2 regions of the Cobetia sp. 10Alg 146 genome follow, and region 1 is predicted to be linked to the other one. Evidence: predicted binding sites of a transcription regulator. Region 1 holds the regulator's gene; the other holds the start of a gene.
The links. Region 1 encodes sigma-54, which starts transcription at its own class of promoters, with help from an activator protein. Its sites were predicted from a motif close to TGGCACNNNNNTTGCTNT; they were not measured.
Positions count from the first base shown of each region.

Region 2: QD172_RS12755 (ANTAR domain-containing protein) is a predicted target of sigma-54. The motif match lies at 3,048-3,065, and genes of this name have one in related genera.

Region 1 is NZ_JARWKT010000002.1:568,026-576,143, reverse strand. It holds gene mgtE (magnesium transporter) at 1-42, opposite strand, end outside; gene QD172_RS05480 (HPr family phosphocarrier protein) at 207-476, opposite strand; gene rapZ (RNase adapter RapZ) at 463-1,377, opposite strand; gene QD172_RS05470 (PTS sugar transporter subunit IIA) at 1,474-1,944, opposite strand; gene raiA (ribosome-associated translation inhibitor RaiA) at 1,954-2,262, opposite strand; gene QD172_RS05460 (RNA polymerase factor sigma-54) at 2,861-4,309, opposite strand; gene lptB (LPS export ABC transporter ATP-binding protein) at 4,664-5,410, opposite strand; gene lptA (lipopolysaccharide transport periplasmic protein LptA) at 5,407-5,985, opposite strand; gene lptC (LPS export ABC transporter periplasmic protein LptC) at 6,084-6,767, opposite strand; gene QD172_RS05440 (HAD hydrolase family protein) at 6,767-7,336, opposite strand; gene QD172_RS05435 (KpsF/GutQ family sugar-phosphate isomerase) at 7,463-8,118, opposite strand, start outside.
Region 2 is NZ_JARWKT010000006.1:248,923-257,040, reverse strand. It holds gene preA (NAD-dependent dihydropyrimidine dehydrogenase subunit PreA) at 1-114, shown strand, start outside; gene QD172_RS12765 (TetR/AcrR family transcriptional regulator) at 298-918, opposite strand; gene QD172_RS12760 (CmpA/NrtA family ABC transporter substrate-binding protein) at 1,075-2,283, opposite strand; gene QD172_RS12755 (ANTAR domain-containing protein) at 2,334-2,909, opposite strand; gene QD172_RS12750 (NarK family nitrate/nitrite MFS transporter) at 3,519-4,877, shown strand; gene QD172_RS12745 (hypothetical protein) at 5,048-5,215, opposite strand; gene QD172_RS12740 (N-acetyltransferase) at 5,443-6,015, opposite strand; gene dbpA (ATP-dependent RNA helicase DbpA) at 6,240-7,640, opposite strand.

The DNA.
Region 1 (8,118 bases):
GCGATCAAGTCTTGGCTTGAGTTTGCGTGACGTCTTGCTCATCTGTCGGCTTCCCCTGTCGACATGAAGGACAGCGTTGATTCTACCATTGGCGCAGGGGGGCGCGTCGACAAAAGAAAACACTGTTTCTTATCGATAGGGCAATCAGCGCGGAAAAAGTGGCAGAAAGCCGGCGGGCGGGGGATGTCAGACGGGGTGCGGCGGCGTCATTCTTCCTCTTCGAAGCGCGCCTCGAACAGGGACTCGATCGCAGACAGGGCCTCATCTGCCTGTTCGCCCTCGACATCGATGATCAGCGCCGTGCCACACGGGGCTGCCAGCATCAGCAGCGCCATGACGTTGGCCGCGTTGGCGCGTCGCTCACCGTGACTGACCATGACCGTGGCCTCGAAGGGCGCACAGCAGTTGACCAGCTTGGTGGCAGCGCGAGCATGCAGCCCGCGCTTGTTGGTCAGAACCAGTTCACGACTGGGCATCGTGTGACTCCTGACGGGTATCGCTGATCGCTAGGGCCGTATGGATCCCCAGCTCCCGGTGGCGTAGACGCACTTCCGGAAGCTGCTTGGCGAAATGTTCGGCCAGCTGCTCGCAGAGATAGACGCTGCGATGCTGGCCGCCGGTACAGCCCACCGAAACGGTCAGGTAGCTGCGATTGCTGGCCTGATAGGCGGGCAGCCAGCGTTCCAGCCAGCCGGCGATGTCATCCTGCATTGCCTTGACGTCCGGGTAGCGCTGCAGGAATTCCGCCACGCTGTCATCACGACCGGTATCGCTGCGCAGATTGATGTCCCAGTAGGGGTTGGGCAGGCAGCGGGCATCGAACACCATGTCGGCATCGGTCGGCACGCCATGCTTGAAGCCGAAGGACTCGAAGGTGAGTGTCAGATGACGAGAGCTATGCTGTGCGACCTGTTCGGTGATGCGCGAGCGCAGGTCATGCACGCTGAGGTTGGTCGAGTCGATGACCAGATCCGCCTTCTGACGAATCGGGGCCAGTGTCTGCTGCTCGATCTCGATGGCCTCGGCCAGCGTGCGGTCATTGTCGCGGGTCAGCGGATGACGGCGGCGGGTCGCGGAATAGCGTTCGAGCAGGACACGGGAGTCCGTGGTCAGGTAGACGACCTGCACATCCATGCCGCTCTGACGAACGCTGTCGAGCAGTTCGGGGAAGCGACTCAGGGCATCGGGGAGGTTGCGCGCGTCAATGGAGACCGCGATGCGCCGGCGGGTGGGGCTGTCCTTTTCCAGCTGCTCGACCAATGGTGCCAGCAGCATGCCGGGCAGATTGTCGATGGCATAGTAGCCAATGTCTTCCAGCGCCTGGAGGGCAATCGATTTGCCGGAACCGGAGCGACCACTGATGATCACGATCTTCATGGAGTGCTCTCCCAGGGCGAGGTCAGCATGAGGTGAAAGCGGAGGGTGCCTGAGGCCAGTCAGCGACAAGCCCGGAGCGAGTCCGGGCTTGCAGGTTCAGCGCGCCGGCAATTCGGCGATGGCCGAGGTCAGGGCATCGAACAATGCTCGCTGACTGTCTGCCTGGCGCAATGCTGCCCGGTTGGTGGGCGAGTTGAGCAGTTCCGCCACCTGGCCGAGCAGAGTGAGATGGGTGTCATCTGCCTCCTCGGGGACCAGCAGCACGAACAGCAGATCGATGGGTTCGCCATCGATGGCGTCAAAGTCGATGGGGTCACCGAGCTTCATGAACGCCGCGATGGGGGTCTTGCAGTGTGGACTGCGTGCATGTGGCACGGCCACGCCGTGGCCGATGCCCGTCGAACCCAGTCTCTCGCGCCCGATCAGGCGCGAGAAGACTTCTTGGCTGTCCAGGCTGGGAATGTTCTGAGCAATGAAGGTGCTGAAGAATTCCAGCACCCGCTTCTTGCTCCCCCCGGGGACGCCGTAGAGCGTGCGCTCGGGGGGAAGGATCTGATCAAGTGTCATGGCAGAAGGTCAACGGGTCCCGGTGCCCTGAGAGCGAGCCTGGGACTTTTCCTTGTGTTTGACCAGCTGGCGGTCCAGCTTGTCGGCGAGCGCGTCGATGGCAGCGTACATGTTGGGGTCTTCTGCCAGGGCATGGAGGTCGGCGCCAGCGGCGTGCAGGGTGCAGGCAGCCTGTTGGCGTTCCTTCTCGATCGACAGTGTCACCTGAACATTGGTGATGTTGTCGTAATGCCGTTCGAGGCGAGCGAGCTTCTCGTTGACATAATCGCGGAGAGGATCGGTGAGTTCCACATGATGCCCGGTGATATTCACTTGCATGGACACGCTCCTTTATCCAGCGGGTTGCCTTTGAATTGTAACCCTTTTTGACTGCGAGCAAACCCTGATTGAACGCGCGGCCACTTTCTGACTCCGGCCATGGTCTCGTGGCGATCATCTGCTGGCGAGAGCGGCGGTGCCGGTGTACCGAGCGTCTACCCCGACAATGCCCAAGCTTTGAACAAAGATCAACGCTGCGCTGCATCGTGGGGCAAGGCTTGTCTTCAACCCAGCGAGGGATATCAGCAGGTTCTTCATGAGCATCGCCTCGCATCACGGACGGAATGGGGCTCGAGAAACCGGCCGTTTGTGGCCAATGTCAGCATTTACGTCGACGTTCGTGTGGCAGGAGTCGGTGGCGACCCCTGGCTATCTGTCCGTGGGATGTGAGGGAAAAAGAAAGCACTCTGGAGAAAAGTGGCTGGAAAAATAGGCAATTGGGGCGTGAAGTCACTCACGCAGTCGCAAGGACAGGCATTGCCAACCGGTATTCAGACGACCGATTGGCAGATGATGCCAGGATGGCAGGTGCAAGGGGGCGAGCTTCAGCGCTCCGACGTGTGGAGCCCGCTGGCCTGCGGGTATCCGTTGTCGAGACTCACGCCAAGCGCTTGCGCTCGCTGGAGGAGGGGATGCCCATGGCCTCGCGATACTTGGCGACCGTCCGGCGCGCTACCTCGATGCCATCACTGGCCAGCAGATCCACCAGGCGTGAGTCGGACAATGGCTTGCGCGCCGGTTCTTCCGAGATCAGCTTGCGAATGCGCGCACGGATCGCGGTGCTGGAGTGCGCGTCACCGTTGCCGCTGCCACCCACCTGACTCGAGAAGAAGAACTTGAGTTCGAACACGCCTCTCGGGGTGTGGATATATTTCTGGGTGGTCACCCGCGAGATGGTGGATTCGTGCATCTCGACCACTTCCGCGATGTTGGCAAGGATCAGCGGCTTCATGCCTTCTTCCCCCTGCTCGAGGAAGTCGATCTGGCGCGCCATGATCTCGCGGCCCACCTTGAGCAGGGTGTCATTGCGTGAGGACAGGCTCTTCATCAGCCAGCGGGCTTCCTGAAGATTGTCCTTGAGGAAGGTGTTGTCCGCGGACTTGTCGGCCCGCTTGATGAGGGCGGCATATTCCGGCTGGATACGCAGCTTGGGCAGCGCTTCCGGGTTGAGTTCGACCTGCCAGCCGTGACGCGTATGACGGACCAGCAGGTCCGGGATGACGTAATCACTGGCAGGCTCGCCCCAGGCGGACGCCGGGCGCGGGTCGAGCGCCCGTACCAGACGAATGACGTGATCCAGCTCATCATCATCCAGGCTCAGGCGACGCTTGAGCAGCTTGCGATCGTCATTGCCCAGTGCCTCGAGGAATTGCCGCACCAGACGGCGGGCCTGGGCCAGCAGCGGCAGATCGTCCGGCAGCAGGGCCAGCTGAAGCAGCAGACATTCGCGCAGGTCTCGAGCGAACACACCGGTGGGATCGAACTGCTGAAGGCGCAGCAGGACCTGCTCGAGTTCCGACGCCTTGAGGCCGGGCAGTCCCTGACCTCGCAGGCCATCGACCAGTTCGTCCAGGCTCATGCTCAGGTAGCCGGCCCCATCCACCGCATCGATCAGACTCTCCGCCATCTGCCGTTCACGCGCATCGAGGTCCGTCATCGCCAGCTGCCAGCGCAGATGGTCCTGCAGGCTTTCGACACTGGTGTTGCGATCGAAGTCCGGCCCGTCCTCGCTCGAGCTTCCGCTGCCGGAACTGGTCAGGCTGCCTGCGTGATCCTGGTAGAGGTCCGACCAGTCACTGTCGAGAGGGTATTCTTCAGGAATCTCGCTGTTGGTCTCGGAGGTGGAGATCTCGCTCTTGTCCTGTGTCTCCGCGACATCCAGCGACTCGTATTCCTCGTCAAGCTCCAGCATGGGGTTTGACTCAAGCGCCTGCTGTATCTCCTGACGCAGGTCCAGCGTCGACAACTGCAGCAGCTGGATCGCTTGCTGAAGTTGCGGGGTCATGGTCAGGGAAGTGCCGAGTCGAAGCTGCAAGGTGGGTTTCATGGGGTCTGTCATTCACGGCAAAGGAACGTGCATCTACGCTATACCGTGGGTCGGGGCACTGACAAGGGGCAGTCGAGAATATTCAAGCAACTTGCATGCCATGTTGCCACCAAGGTGGTATGGACGTCATGCATTCGAGTGAGGTGTGGCAGAGCAGGAGGGTTCACGGGGAGATCACGCAAGCGCCTGTCGAGGCGCTTGCGTGAGGGGGCGGGGAACGAGGCCCCGACAGTGAAGCAGGAAGTGGCGGGTGCTGGAGGGTGCTGGTGAGAGCAGAAGAGGTCGGACGGCTCTCGTCAGGCTGACGGCTCTTACCAGGCTGACGGCTCTTACCAGGCTGACGGCACTCTCGGGCTAGAGCTTGAACTCATGGCCCAGGTAGACATCACGCACCTGCTGGTTGGCGAGGATGGTGTCGGCGTCGCCATGCGCGATGATCTGGCCATCGCCCACGATGTAGGCGGTATCGCAGATGTCGAGTGTCTCGCGCACGTTGTGATCGGTGATCAGCACCCCGATGCCGCGGTCACGCAGCTGGCGCACGATGCTCTTGATCTCGCCCACCGAGATGGGGTCCACGCCGGCAAACGGCTCATCGAGCAGCACGAAGTCTGGCTCGGTGGCCAGTGCGCGAGCGATCTCCACGCGGCGGCGCTCCCCGCCGGAAAGGCTCATGCCGGCACTGTCACGAATATGCGTGATGCTGAACTCGTTGAGCAGCTCCTCCAGGCGTGCCTTGCGTCCGTTGCGATCCAGGTCCTTGCGCGTCTCGAGGATCGCCATGATGTTGTCGGATACCGAGAGCTTGCGGAAGATCGAGGCTTCCTGGGGCAGATAGCCGATGCCGGCGCGAGCCCGCTGATGCATGGCGGCGCCGGACAGGTCGTGGTCATCGATGGTCACGCTACCGGCATCCGAGCGCACGAGGCCGACGATCATGTAGAACGAGGTCGTCTTGCCGGCCCCGTTGGGGCCCAGCAGGCCTACGATGTCACCCTGGCGGATTTCCAGCGAGATGTCCTTGACGACCTTGCGACCCTTGTAGGCCTTGGCCAGATGACGAGCGCTGAGAGTACGTGGGCTGGCAGCAGTCATGCTCATTGATCCTTGCTGGCATTGGCGCCACGTGGCGTCAGGGTCATGTGGACGCGTGACCCCTCGGAGGATGAGGCATCGCTGCCATTGCTGGCATTGACCTGGCGCTTGTCCAGGAAGTATTCCACGTAGCCACCTTCGAAGGTGTCGTCGCCTTTCTCCAGACGGGCATCGCCGACCAGTTCCACCCGACGCTCCAGCGCGTGGTAGCGAATGGTATTCGCCCAGCCCTTGACCAGTCGCTCGTCGGTATCGGGTTTCTGCTCCATGTAGGCGCGCTGGCCGGTGGCCTTGACCAGGGAAATCTCGCCGCTGTCGGCGCGACTGATGTCCACGCGCGCGGCATCCAGCTTCATGCTGCCCTGGCGCATTTCCACGCGACCGGTATAGGTGGCCGTGCCGGCCTTGTCATCCAGTGACAGTGAGTCGGCGGCAATGTTGATCGGCTGGTTGGCATCGCTGTCCAGCGCCAGTGCGGTCGGGGAAAGCGTCGTCATGCCAAGTGCCAGGCCAAGGGCCATGACACCGGGTCTGAGTGTCTGGCGCCAGACCGTCAAGGGCGTGAGAGTCGTTGAAGTCATGGAGTGCTCCTTGGCAGAACTGGTAAGGCTTCACGATCACTCAGGCCATCGTGAAGCGGAAATCGGGGAGAGAGGATTCGGCGCATGCAGGGGCGCGCTCACTGATCCTGGGCCGGCGCGGCATCGAAGGTGCTGGAGACGCGGCCATCATCGTCACGGGTGGTGTCATTGCCGGTGTCGAGAGTCTCGGCTTCCCGAGCGGCATCGCTCTTGCCCTTGCCGGGTTGCAGGGTGCTGCGGACGCGGCCTTCCAGCTGGGCGGAATCCTGAGAGAGGTCAGCGCTGAAGCGGTCACTCTCGACGCGTTGACCATTCTGGGTGATCACCACCGGCACGTCACTCCAGGCACGGTTCTGCTCACGACTGTAATGCAGCACGTCGGTGTCCAGTGTCCAGGCATCCGAAGGCTGGCGCAGTCGGGCATTGCCTTCGAGAGTGAAGGTGTCGCCGCCGGCGCTCAACACGCCACTGTCACCCGTGGCGTACCAGCGACGGTCTTCGCTGTCGTTGGTCCGGATCTTCGGTGCCTGCGCACGCGTCACGTCATCGCCTGGCGTGTGTTCGATGTGCGGGGAGGTCATCGACTGGATCGACACTCCCCGCGCATCGAAGCGCGTCATGTCAGCCCCCTCGAGATAGTAATCCGGCTCATCACTGCTGGCGTCGACATCCACTGTCGACTCCAGACTGTTGCGCTGCTCGATCAGGGCCATGACGCCGCCGACCAGCAGGAGCAGCAGCATCAGCCACAGGCGCGGAGAGGGACGGGGCAGACGTGGCATCAGGCGCGCGACTCCTGCAGATAGGTATCCAGCACCGAGGCCCAGTGGCCCTGTGCCTTGAGCAGCAGATCACAGATCTCGCGCACGGCACCATCACCGCCCTGACGCGTGGTCACCCAATTGGCTTCACTCATCACATAGGGCATGGCGTTGGGAACGCTGACCCCCAGACCGACGCGACGGATGGCTTCGCGATCCGGCAGGTCATCTCCGCAGTAGGCCACGTCATCCAGCGCGATATCGTGCTCGCGACACAGGTTGGTCAGCGCGACCAGCTTGTCCTCGCGGCCCTGAATGACGTCCTGGATACCCAGCTCCTTGGCGCGACGTTCCACCATCGGCGAGCTGCGACCCGTGATCAAGGCGACCCGGATACCGCTGCGCAGGATCAGCTTGAGGCCGTGGCCATCCTGGACATGGAAGCTCTTGGTTTCCACGCCATTGGCATCGTAGTGCAGCCGGTTGTCCGTCAGCACGCCGTCCACATCCAGCGCCAGCAGGCGCACGCGACGTGAGCGGTCGATGATGTCCTGGGGGTAGTCCTCCGCCAGGGAAGTGATGTCATTCATGGTCTTTCTCCTCGCATTCCGTGCATGCGTGACGCATTCCTGTAGGCGACGACCGCCAACGGCTGCGTGCTGCCCTCGCCAGACTCACGGGACTGTCGTGCAGAGACAGCAATCCCGCGGGGGAGTTCAGATCACGCCGCTGGCCAGCAGGCCGTGCATGTGGATGGCGCCGATCGGGTGCTCATCCTCGTCACAGACTACCAGAACGCTGATGCGGTTTTCTTCCATGATGCGCACCGCCTCGGCGGCCAGCATGCTGGAACGGATGGTCTTGCCACCGCGCGTCATGACGTCATCGACCTTGAGCGCACGCAGATCGCCGTGCTGGTCCAGGGTGCGGCGCAGATCCCCATCGGTATAGACGCCGACCAGATGCTCGTCCTCGTCGATCACGCAGGTGAACCCCATGCCCTGGCGGGTGATCTCGAGCAGCGCATCGCGCAGCGGGCTGCCCAGCGCCACGCGTGGCAGGGCATCGCCTTGATGCATGACGTCCTGGACGCGCAGCAGCAGTCGCCGCCCCAGACTGCCACCGGGATGAGAGAGTGCGAACTCCTCGGCGGTGAAGCCGCGGGCTTCCAGCAGTGCCACGGCCAGCGCATCCCCCATCACCAGTGCGGCGGTCGTGGAGGCCGTCGGTGCCAGGTTCAGCGGACAGGCCTCCTGGGCGACGCTGGTGTCCAGGTGTGCGTCTGCATCACGCGCGAGCGTCGAGCCGGGCTTGCCGGTCATCGAGACCAGCGGCGTCCCCATGCGCTTGAGCAGTGGCAGCAGGGCGGTGA
Region 2 (8,118 bases), on a different contig from region 1:
CTGTGCGAGATCACCTGCCCGGTCGAGGACTGCATCACCATGGAAGTGCAGGACACCGGCAAGCCGTACATGAACTGGATGGAGGACCCGCGCAACCCGCATCGCGCGGCGTGACCCTGACGTTGCGGACAAGATCTGGATGATCCGCACAGATACCAGCGCATGACACCACGTTCAGTGGCGTGAAAACAGAAAGGGGCTGCCAGCAATGGCAGCCCCTTTTCAATGGCTTCATGATCCATCAATGATGATCATTATTAGCCTAAGGATAATTTCATCATGACATCATCTGCTGACTCAGGCGGACAAGCCAACGCCCTTCAGCAGCACCCGCGTGACGTTCTGCACCGCCTGCTCGAATTCGCGATCACTCAGCGCCTTGCCCTGATTGAGCACCGCGATCTGGTGGTCGAAGTCGGCGTAGTGCTGGGTGCTGGCCCAGATCATGTACAGGTAGGCGGAAGCATCGACGTTGTCGATGCGCCCCTCGCTGATCCACTGGCGCAGGCGTGACTTCTTCATCTCGGCCCACTCGTCGAGCCACACCGTCAGCTCCTCGCCCAGCACCGGCGCGCCCTGCATGATCTCGCTGGCCCATACCTTGGAGCCATACGGACGCTGGCGCGAGTGCATCATCTTGGCGCGAATGTAGGTGGAGAGCACCAGCTGCGGGTCGTCATAGGCCTCGAAGCACAGCGCATCTTCCTTCCACAGCGCCAGCAGACCATCGAGGACCGCGCGATACAGCGCTTCCTTGGTGCTGAAGTAGTAATGCAGATTGGACTTGGGCAGCTCTACCTCGGCGGCAATATCGACCATGCTGGCGCCGACATAGCCCTTGAGAGCGAAGATCTTTTCGGCGGCAAGCAGGATGCGGCCGACATTATCCTTGCGAATCTGAGACTTGCGAGTGGTCATGCGATCCCCTGACGCGGTGCTGGCAGTGGGATGAGAATATCATAACCGCACTGCCAACATGCCTGAGCCGACAGGTTTCCCCGGCATCCGCTCAATGGCGGCGGTTGCCCTGACAGCCCTTGCTCGCAGGGGGCTGCAAGGCGCGCAGCCGAAACGTCACTCGAAGACCGCGCCATCGATGAAGCCATCCGCCGGCATCGGCACCTGCCCTGCCTCGCCGCTCAGCCACCAGGGTGCCGGATGCGTGCCTTCGCTGCGCTCATCCGCCACCGGCACCACCATGCCCAGCTTGCGGGCTGCGCTGCGGTAGAGGTCCGGGCGTACGCAGCGTGCCAGGGTCGCTTCGAGGTCATTGTCGCTGACTCCCTCGAGATGCCCCCAGCGCTGCATCTGGGCGGCATACCAGCGGGTCTGCGAGCGCCACGGGAAGTTGGCCGCATAGCGATGGAAGATGGTCCAGCCGGGATTTTCCCGCTGGAACGCCTCCACCGACTGCTCGACATCCACGTCGCGCAGTCCACGCGCCACCACCGAAAGCGGCACTTCCTGCATGCCTTCATCATGCAGCCACTGCGCGGCCTGCTCACGGTTGCCCGGGCGGTCCAGCCAGGCACAGGCCTTGAGCAGCGCGCGAATCAGCGCCTGATGCGCCAGCGGGTGCTGCTCCGCCCAGTCCTCGCGCACGCCCAGCACCTTTTCCTGCCCGAAGCGCCAGATATCATGACTGCCCGCCACCACCTGCCCCATGCCCTGCACGGCGGCCAGACTGTTCCAGGGTTCTCCGACACAGAAGCCGTCCAGCGCGCCACTTGCCAGCTGCGCGGCCATCAACGGCGGGGCCACCGCACGCATCTCGATGTCGCGATTCGGGTCGATCCCGCCGGCCGCCAGCCAGTAACGCAACAGATAGCGGTGCGAGGAGAAGGGATGCACGCTGGCAAGCTTGAGCGCCGCCTCCCCACGCTGGCGGCGCGCCTGCACGTGCGCCGCCAGCGCCCGAGACACCGCCAGCGGAGAGCCCAGGTCATGCCCCTCCTCGGCCAGCGCTGCCATCAGGGCCCGCGACAGGGTGATGGAGTTGCCGCCCAGATTGAGCGTCATCGCGCTGATCACCGGTGTGGCGCGGCCATCCAGCCCCAGGGTCGAGGTCAGCGGCATCAGCGCCAGCATCTGCGCGCCCTGCAACACGCCGGTCTGCAGGTCATCGCGCAGTGCCGCCCACGACGGCTGCCACTTGAGCGTCACGGCCAGCCCCTCCTCACGGAAGAACCCCTGACGCTCCGCCACCACCAGAGGTGCCGCGTCATTGAGCGGCATCAACCCCAGCGTCAACTGATGGCCATTGAGAAGAGAATCACTGAGCATCACATCCACCTTTTGAACGATCGAAAGAGAAGGACATCACGAGACTCGGCTCAGTGCCGACGCGACGCCTTGAGCAGCTCATCGGCCAGCTCGTGCAATGCCAGACGCCGATTCATCGCGGTCTTGCGCAGATATTGGTAGGCCGCATCCTCCCCCAGTCCGCGACTCTCCATCACCAGCGCCTTGGCGCGATCCACGCTGCGCCGCTGTATCAGAGTGGTCTGGGTGCGATTGAGTTCGCCCTTGAGGGCACGGTGAGCCTCGAAGCTGGTGATGGCCACCTCGACCATGCTGCGCACCATCGCCGGCATGACGTGATCCACCACGTAGGCGGACACGCCGGCGCCAGCCGCCTGGCGCACCATATCCGGCGCGTCCTCACTGGCCAGCATGATCATCGGCTTGGGATAGTGACGCCCCAGCTGGCCGAGGTGCTCGAGGGTGTCACGGCTGGGCAGGTCGGCGTCGATGATCACGGCATCCGGCTGATGGTGCTGCACCAGCGCATGCAGGTCCTCGTGTTCATCGACCCGCAGCGCCACCTCGAAGCCGGCGCTCAACAGCGCCTGCTCCAGAGCGGCGGAACGCTCGCTGCGCACATCGACGATCAACACGGTCACGGGCATATCAGGCTTCCTTGGCAGTGTGTCAGGCGGTGGTGCCGGGGTGTCAGGCGACGCCTCGAGCGATCAGGCACCGACGTCCGAGATCAAGGACGACGGCGTCTTCGCAAGCGGGAGTCAGGATGGCGTCACGCCTCTGACACTGCAGGATTCATGCCACAAACTGGTGCAGCGCTGGACAGAAAGGCCTTCCGCAGTGCGCAAGGGCGCGCCCGGCTGCACAGCAATGATGCATGGCGTGATCTGGCGATCTCTCGCCCGCCACGTGCGCCAGACTGGATCATCCTCACCCCGCCGCGCACCGCCACTGGGCATCGCCCTGCTTACTCCCCACTGCTGTCTTGCCCGACATGATGATTCCAAGCCCTTGATATGACGGGGGTTGGACGCACAACACCCCCGCAAGTGGCGCGCTACTTGCTTTGAGTCAGGCAATGGCAGACAAGCGTGCCATGCATCATCCATGACGTGGACCAGGCTCCCAGGAGTACGAGTGCGTCGAACCAGGCCCCTCAATGACGAGGCGCCCCGCTGTCGTTCACAGCTGTTCGACCACCCGTCGTGCGCCGAGACCCTGGCGTCCGGCACCGACGCTGTACCAGGAGCCCACTCATGGATATTCGCAACAAGGCCAGCCGTATCCGGCTGTTCAGCTTCAATACCCCGCAGATGCGCGCCTTCCACATGTCGTGGTTCGCCTTCCACGTCTGCTTCTTCGGCTGGTTCGGCATCGCGCCCTTGATGGCCGTGGTGCGCGATGACCTCGGCCTGACCAAGACCCAGATCGGCAACACCATCATCGCCTCCGTCGCCATCACGGTGATCGTGCGACTTGCCATCGGCGTGCTGTGTGATCGCATCGGGCCACGCAAGGCCTACACCTGGCTGCTGTGCCTCGGCTCTCTGCCGGTGATGTGCATCGGCTTCGCCGACAGCTTCGAATCCTTCTTCCTCGCCCGTCTGGCCATCGGTGCCATCGGCGCGTCCTTCGTCATCACCCAGTACCATACCTCCGTGATGTTCGGCCCCAACGTGGTCGGCACCGCCAATGCCACCACCGCCGGCTGGGGCAACCTGGGCGGCGGCACCACCCAGATGCTGATGCCGCTGGTGATGGCCGGCCTTCTGATGCTGGGCGTCGAGCAGACCCTGGGCTGGCGTCTGGCGATGGTCGTGCCAGGCATCGTGCTGTTCCTCACCGGGATCGCCTACTACTTCTTCACCCAGGATGCGCCGGACGGCAACTTCAGCGAGCTGCGTGAGCGTGGTGAGCTGCCGAAAGCCGAGAAGGAATACAGCATGCGCGCCACCTTCGGCGCGGCGGCTCGCGACATCCGTGTCTGGGCCCTGTTCCTCGTCTACGGCGCCTGCTTCGGGGTCGAGCTGACCATCAACAACGTCGCCGCCATCTACTTCTTCGATCACTTCGATCTCGATCTCGCCACCGCCGGCCTCATCGCGGGCCTGTTCGGCCTGATGAACCTGTTCGCGCGCACCCTGGGCGGCGTGTTCTCCGACCTGTTCGCCCGTCAGTCCGGCCTCAAGGGTCGCGTGCGCTGGCTGTTCATCGCGCTGCTGTGTGAAGGCGTGGCGCTGGTCGGCTTCGCCCAGATGGAAACCCTCGCGGTAGCCATCGGCATCATGCTGGTGTTCAGCCTGTTCGTGCAGATGGCGGAAGGCGCCACCTTCGGGATCGTGCCCTTCGTCAATCGCAAGGCACTGGGCGCGGTGGCCGGTATCGTCGGCGCGGGTGGCAACGCGGGGGCTGTCGCCGCGGGCTTCCTGTTCCGCAGTGAAGAACTGACCTACCAGGAAGGCCTGATGTATCTGGGCATGGGCGTGATCGTGATCTCGCTGTTCGCCCTGCTGGTGCGCTTCAGCGCCGCCACCGAGGCCGAGGAAGGCCGCGCCTATGACGCCGCCGTCGCGGAACGCAAGCAGCAGAGCGACCAGCAGCCCGTGTCTGTCTGAGCCTGTCTCTTCCTGAGACTTTCTCAAACCTCTGATACATGCAGCCCTGATACACGGAGCCCTGATATACGAAGCCCTGACATGCAAAGGCCCCGCCTCATGAGAGGCGGGGCCTTTGTGCATTCACACCTAGCGGTTCGCCGTGCTCGCAGGCGAGTCACGGCCAGCCATCAGCTGTCGGTGGCGTTCTCGACGCTGTCACCGGCGTCTTCCACGGCGTTGTCCATCTTCTCGCCAGCCTTCTCCATCGGGCCCTCGTCCTCGCAACCGGCGAGTGACAGGCCACCGAGACCCAGCATGGCAATCATCAGCGAACTACCCAGAGTCTTGAGCTTCATGATGTCTCTCCTTGAATCATCGGTCGGGATAACGCCCCGGCCTGCACACCAGTACAGACAACAGCGCGGGGATACACAGGACATGGAGCGGGTGTCGCGCGGTTTCAAGGGTGGCGCAACGCCGAGTTGCAAGGGGATGACCGAGTGACGAGGCACACCCCACAGGGCAAGCCCCTTCGAGGAGCCCGGCTCAGAGTGCGAATCTGCGCTCGAGCCAGAGGCCCAGGTCAGAGGCCCAGGTCAGAGAAACCATGGTCGAAGAGCACCTCGCCTCCCAGCCCCGCCAGATAGTCCGGCACCAGCTCGATGGCCACGAAGGCGCCAGGCACATCCTCGTGATGGCAATAAAGGCCGTAATGGCGCGCCGGATGAAAGCCCAGATGTGCATAGAATTCGGCATGACCCGCCGCCACCACGGCGCCCGCTCCCAGCAGACGACAACGCTTGACCGCCGAGATCACCAGCCGCTTGCCGATGCCATGACGCTGGTGCTGGGGCAACACCGCCAGAGGCGCCAATGCCATCAGCACGCGCCCCGGACAGCCGGAGAGTTCCACGCGCGAGGCCATCACATGCCCCAGCAGCCCTCCTTCGCCTTCACTGAGGTGACGCCCGCTTTCCGGGTCAGAGAAGCGCTCGGCCACCAGCGAGATCTGCGCCAGATCACTGCGACGCAGTCTGTCGCCCAGGCGGGCTTCCCGGTGGCCGGCAAACACGGATTCATGGATGCGGTAGATGCGCTCATGATCGATGAGACGTTCTTCACGGATGCGAAGATTATCGGCGGGATTGTCAGTCATCACGAGTTACCGGTTCAGCGCCCTGTCGATCAGGGCCGTCACCCCCAAGCTTAGCCACCGCCGTCATGGCCCGCGAGAGTCAATCTACTGCTCAAAAAGCACGATGCCCGCCGAAGTGGCGGGCATCGAATGACGTGATGACAAGGTCGTGATCCAGATGAGAGACGTGGGACCTGCCATGTCACTCCTCTGCTGATTTCCACGCCATCAGGCGTGCGCCCCTGTCAGCTTTTGAGGCGACGCGCGCGGAAGGAGCGGCCCTTGAGCTTGCCGTTCATCAGCTGGGTCAGCGCCGCCTTGGCGACATCGCGCTCCACCGCCACGTAGGTGGTGCGGGCCAGTACCTTGATCTTGCCGATCTGGCTGCCCGGCAGCCCGCCATCGCCCGTCAGGGCACCGAGGATGTCGCCGGGACGCAGCTTGTCCTTCTTGCCGCCATCGATCTGCAGCGTCGCCATGCGCGCGCGGAAGGGTTCACGGGTCAGCATGCTCTTCGCCGGCAGCGGCTCGGCTTCCAGCGTCTGCTCGAGGAAATCTCCCAGCTTGGCCAGGCGATAGTCTTCCTTCTCGGTATACAGCGTACAGGCGATACCGGAGCTGCCCGCGCGACCGGTACGCCCGACACGGTGGACGTGGGCATCGAGGTCCCGGGCGATCTGGTAATTGAAGACCGCATCCAGCGCGTCGATATCCAGCCCGCGTGCCGCGACGTCCGTGGCCACCAGAATCGAGGTGCTCTTGTTGGCGAACATCACCAGCGTCTGATCACGCTCGCGCTGCTCCAGATCACCGTGCAGGGCCATGGCACTGAAACCGTGCTCACTGAGGGCATCGCTGACCTCCTGGGCCTCGCGCTTGGTGTTGCAGAACACCACGCTGGTGTCAGGACGATACTTGAGCAGCAGGATACGCAGCGCCTCGAAACGCGCCTCTTCATCCGCTACCCGATGAAACAGCTGACGGATGCTGCTGTCATCGTGGGTGGAGGCGACCTCGATGCTGACCGGCTCCCGCAGGATGCGCTCGGCGATCGGGCGCACGCCATCGGCGAAGGTCGCGCTGAACAGCAGCGTCTGACGCGCTTCCGGGGTCTCGGCGATGATGGCATCCAGCACCTCGGCGAAGCCCATGTCGAGCATGCGGTCGGCCTCGTCCAGCACCAGGGTATTGAGCTCGGCAAGGCTCAGGCTGCCCTTGCGCAGGTGCTCGTCCACCCGGCCCGGCGTGCCGACGATGATATGCGCGCCGTGTTCCAGCGAGCCCAGCTGCGGGCCGAAGGGCGCACCGCCACACAGCGTCAGCACCTTGACGTTGTGCAGGCCGCGCGCCAGACGGCGAATCTCGCCGGCGACCTGATCGGCCAGCTCACGCGTGGGGCACAGCACCAGCGACTGGACACGAAAGCGCGAGACCTTGAGGCGCGACAACAGGCCAAGGCCGAAGGCGGCGGTCTTGCCGGAGCCCGTCTGGCCCTGGGCGATGACATCGCGCCCTTCCAGCATCGGCGGCAGGCTCTGCGCCTGAATCGGCGTCATGGTGTGATAGTCGAGCGTCTCCAGATTGGTGAGCAGCTCGGGCGCCAGCGCCAGAGAGGCAAAGGCAGGGGTGGCGGTGGCGTCAGTCACGAGGACATTCCTTCAGTCGATGAACAGGCACGAGCCGAACAGGCATGCGTGCGGGCGCAGAGCATAACAGAGCCAGCGCTCGCTCGCCTGCACGCCTCTACCTGCGACTTCACATGTCTGCGGGTTCCTGCCAGCGCGCCGCCCGCGTTCACGTTTGCCATCCTTTCCAACGACACGACAGCTGATCGACTGCTGGTTGTCAGTCCCTTCCTCGCACCAGTCGATAATCCCCTCGCATGAGGCAAACGATATCGCATTAATGGCAATGAATGATTTTCGTCATCAGCCGTTTTCAATCCTGATTCAGGTCATTTATTAATCCTGTCCGATTCACCAGAATACCCGTTGACGTTCCTGTCATTTCCCACGTCTTGCGCCACGCCACGAGTGATCGTGCGCGTGTGAGAATTGATTGTCATCGATACCTATCGCCATGCCTCAAGCGTTGCATCAAGGGTGCGGACCTCAACGAAAAAGG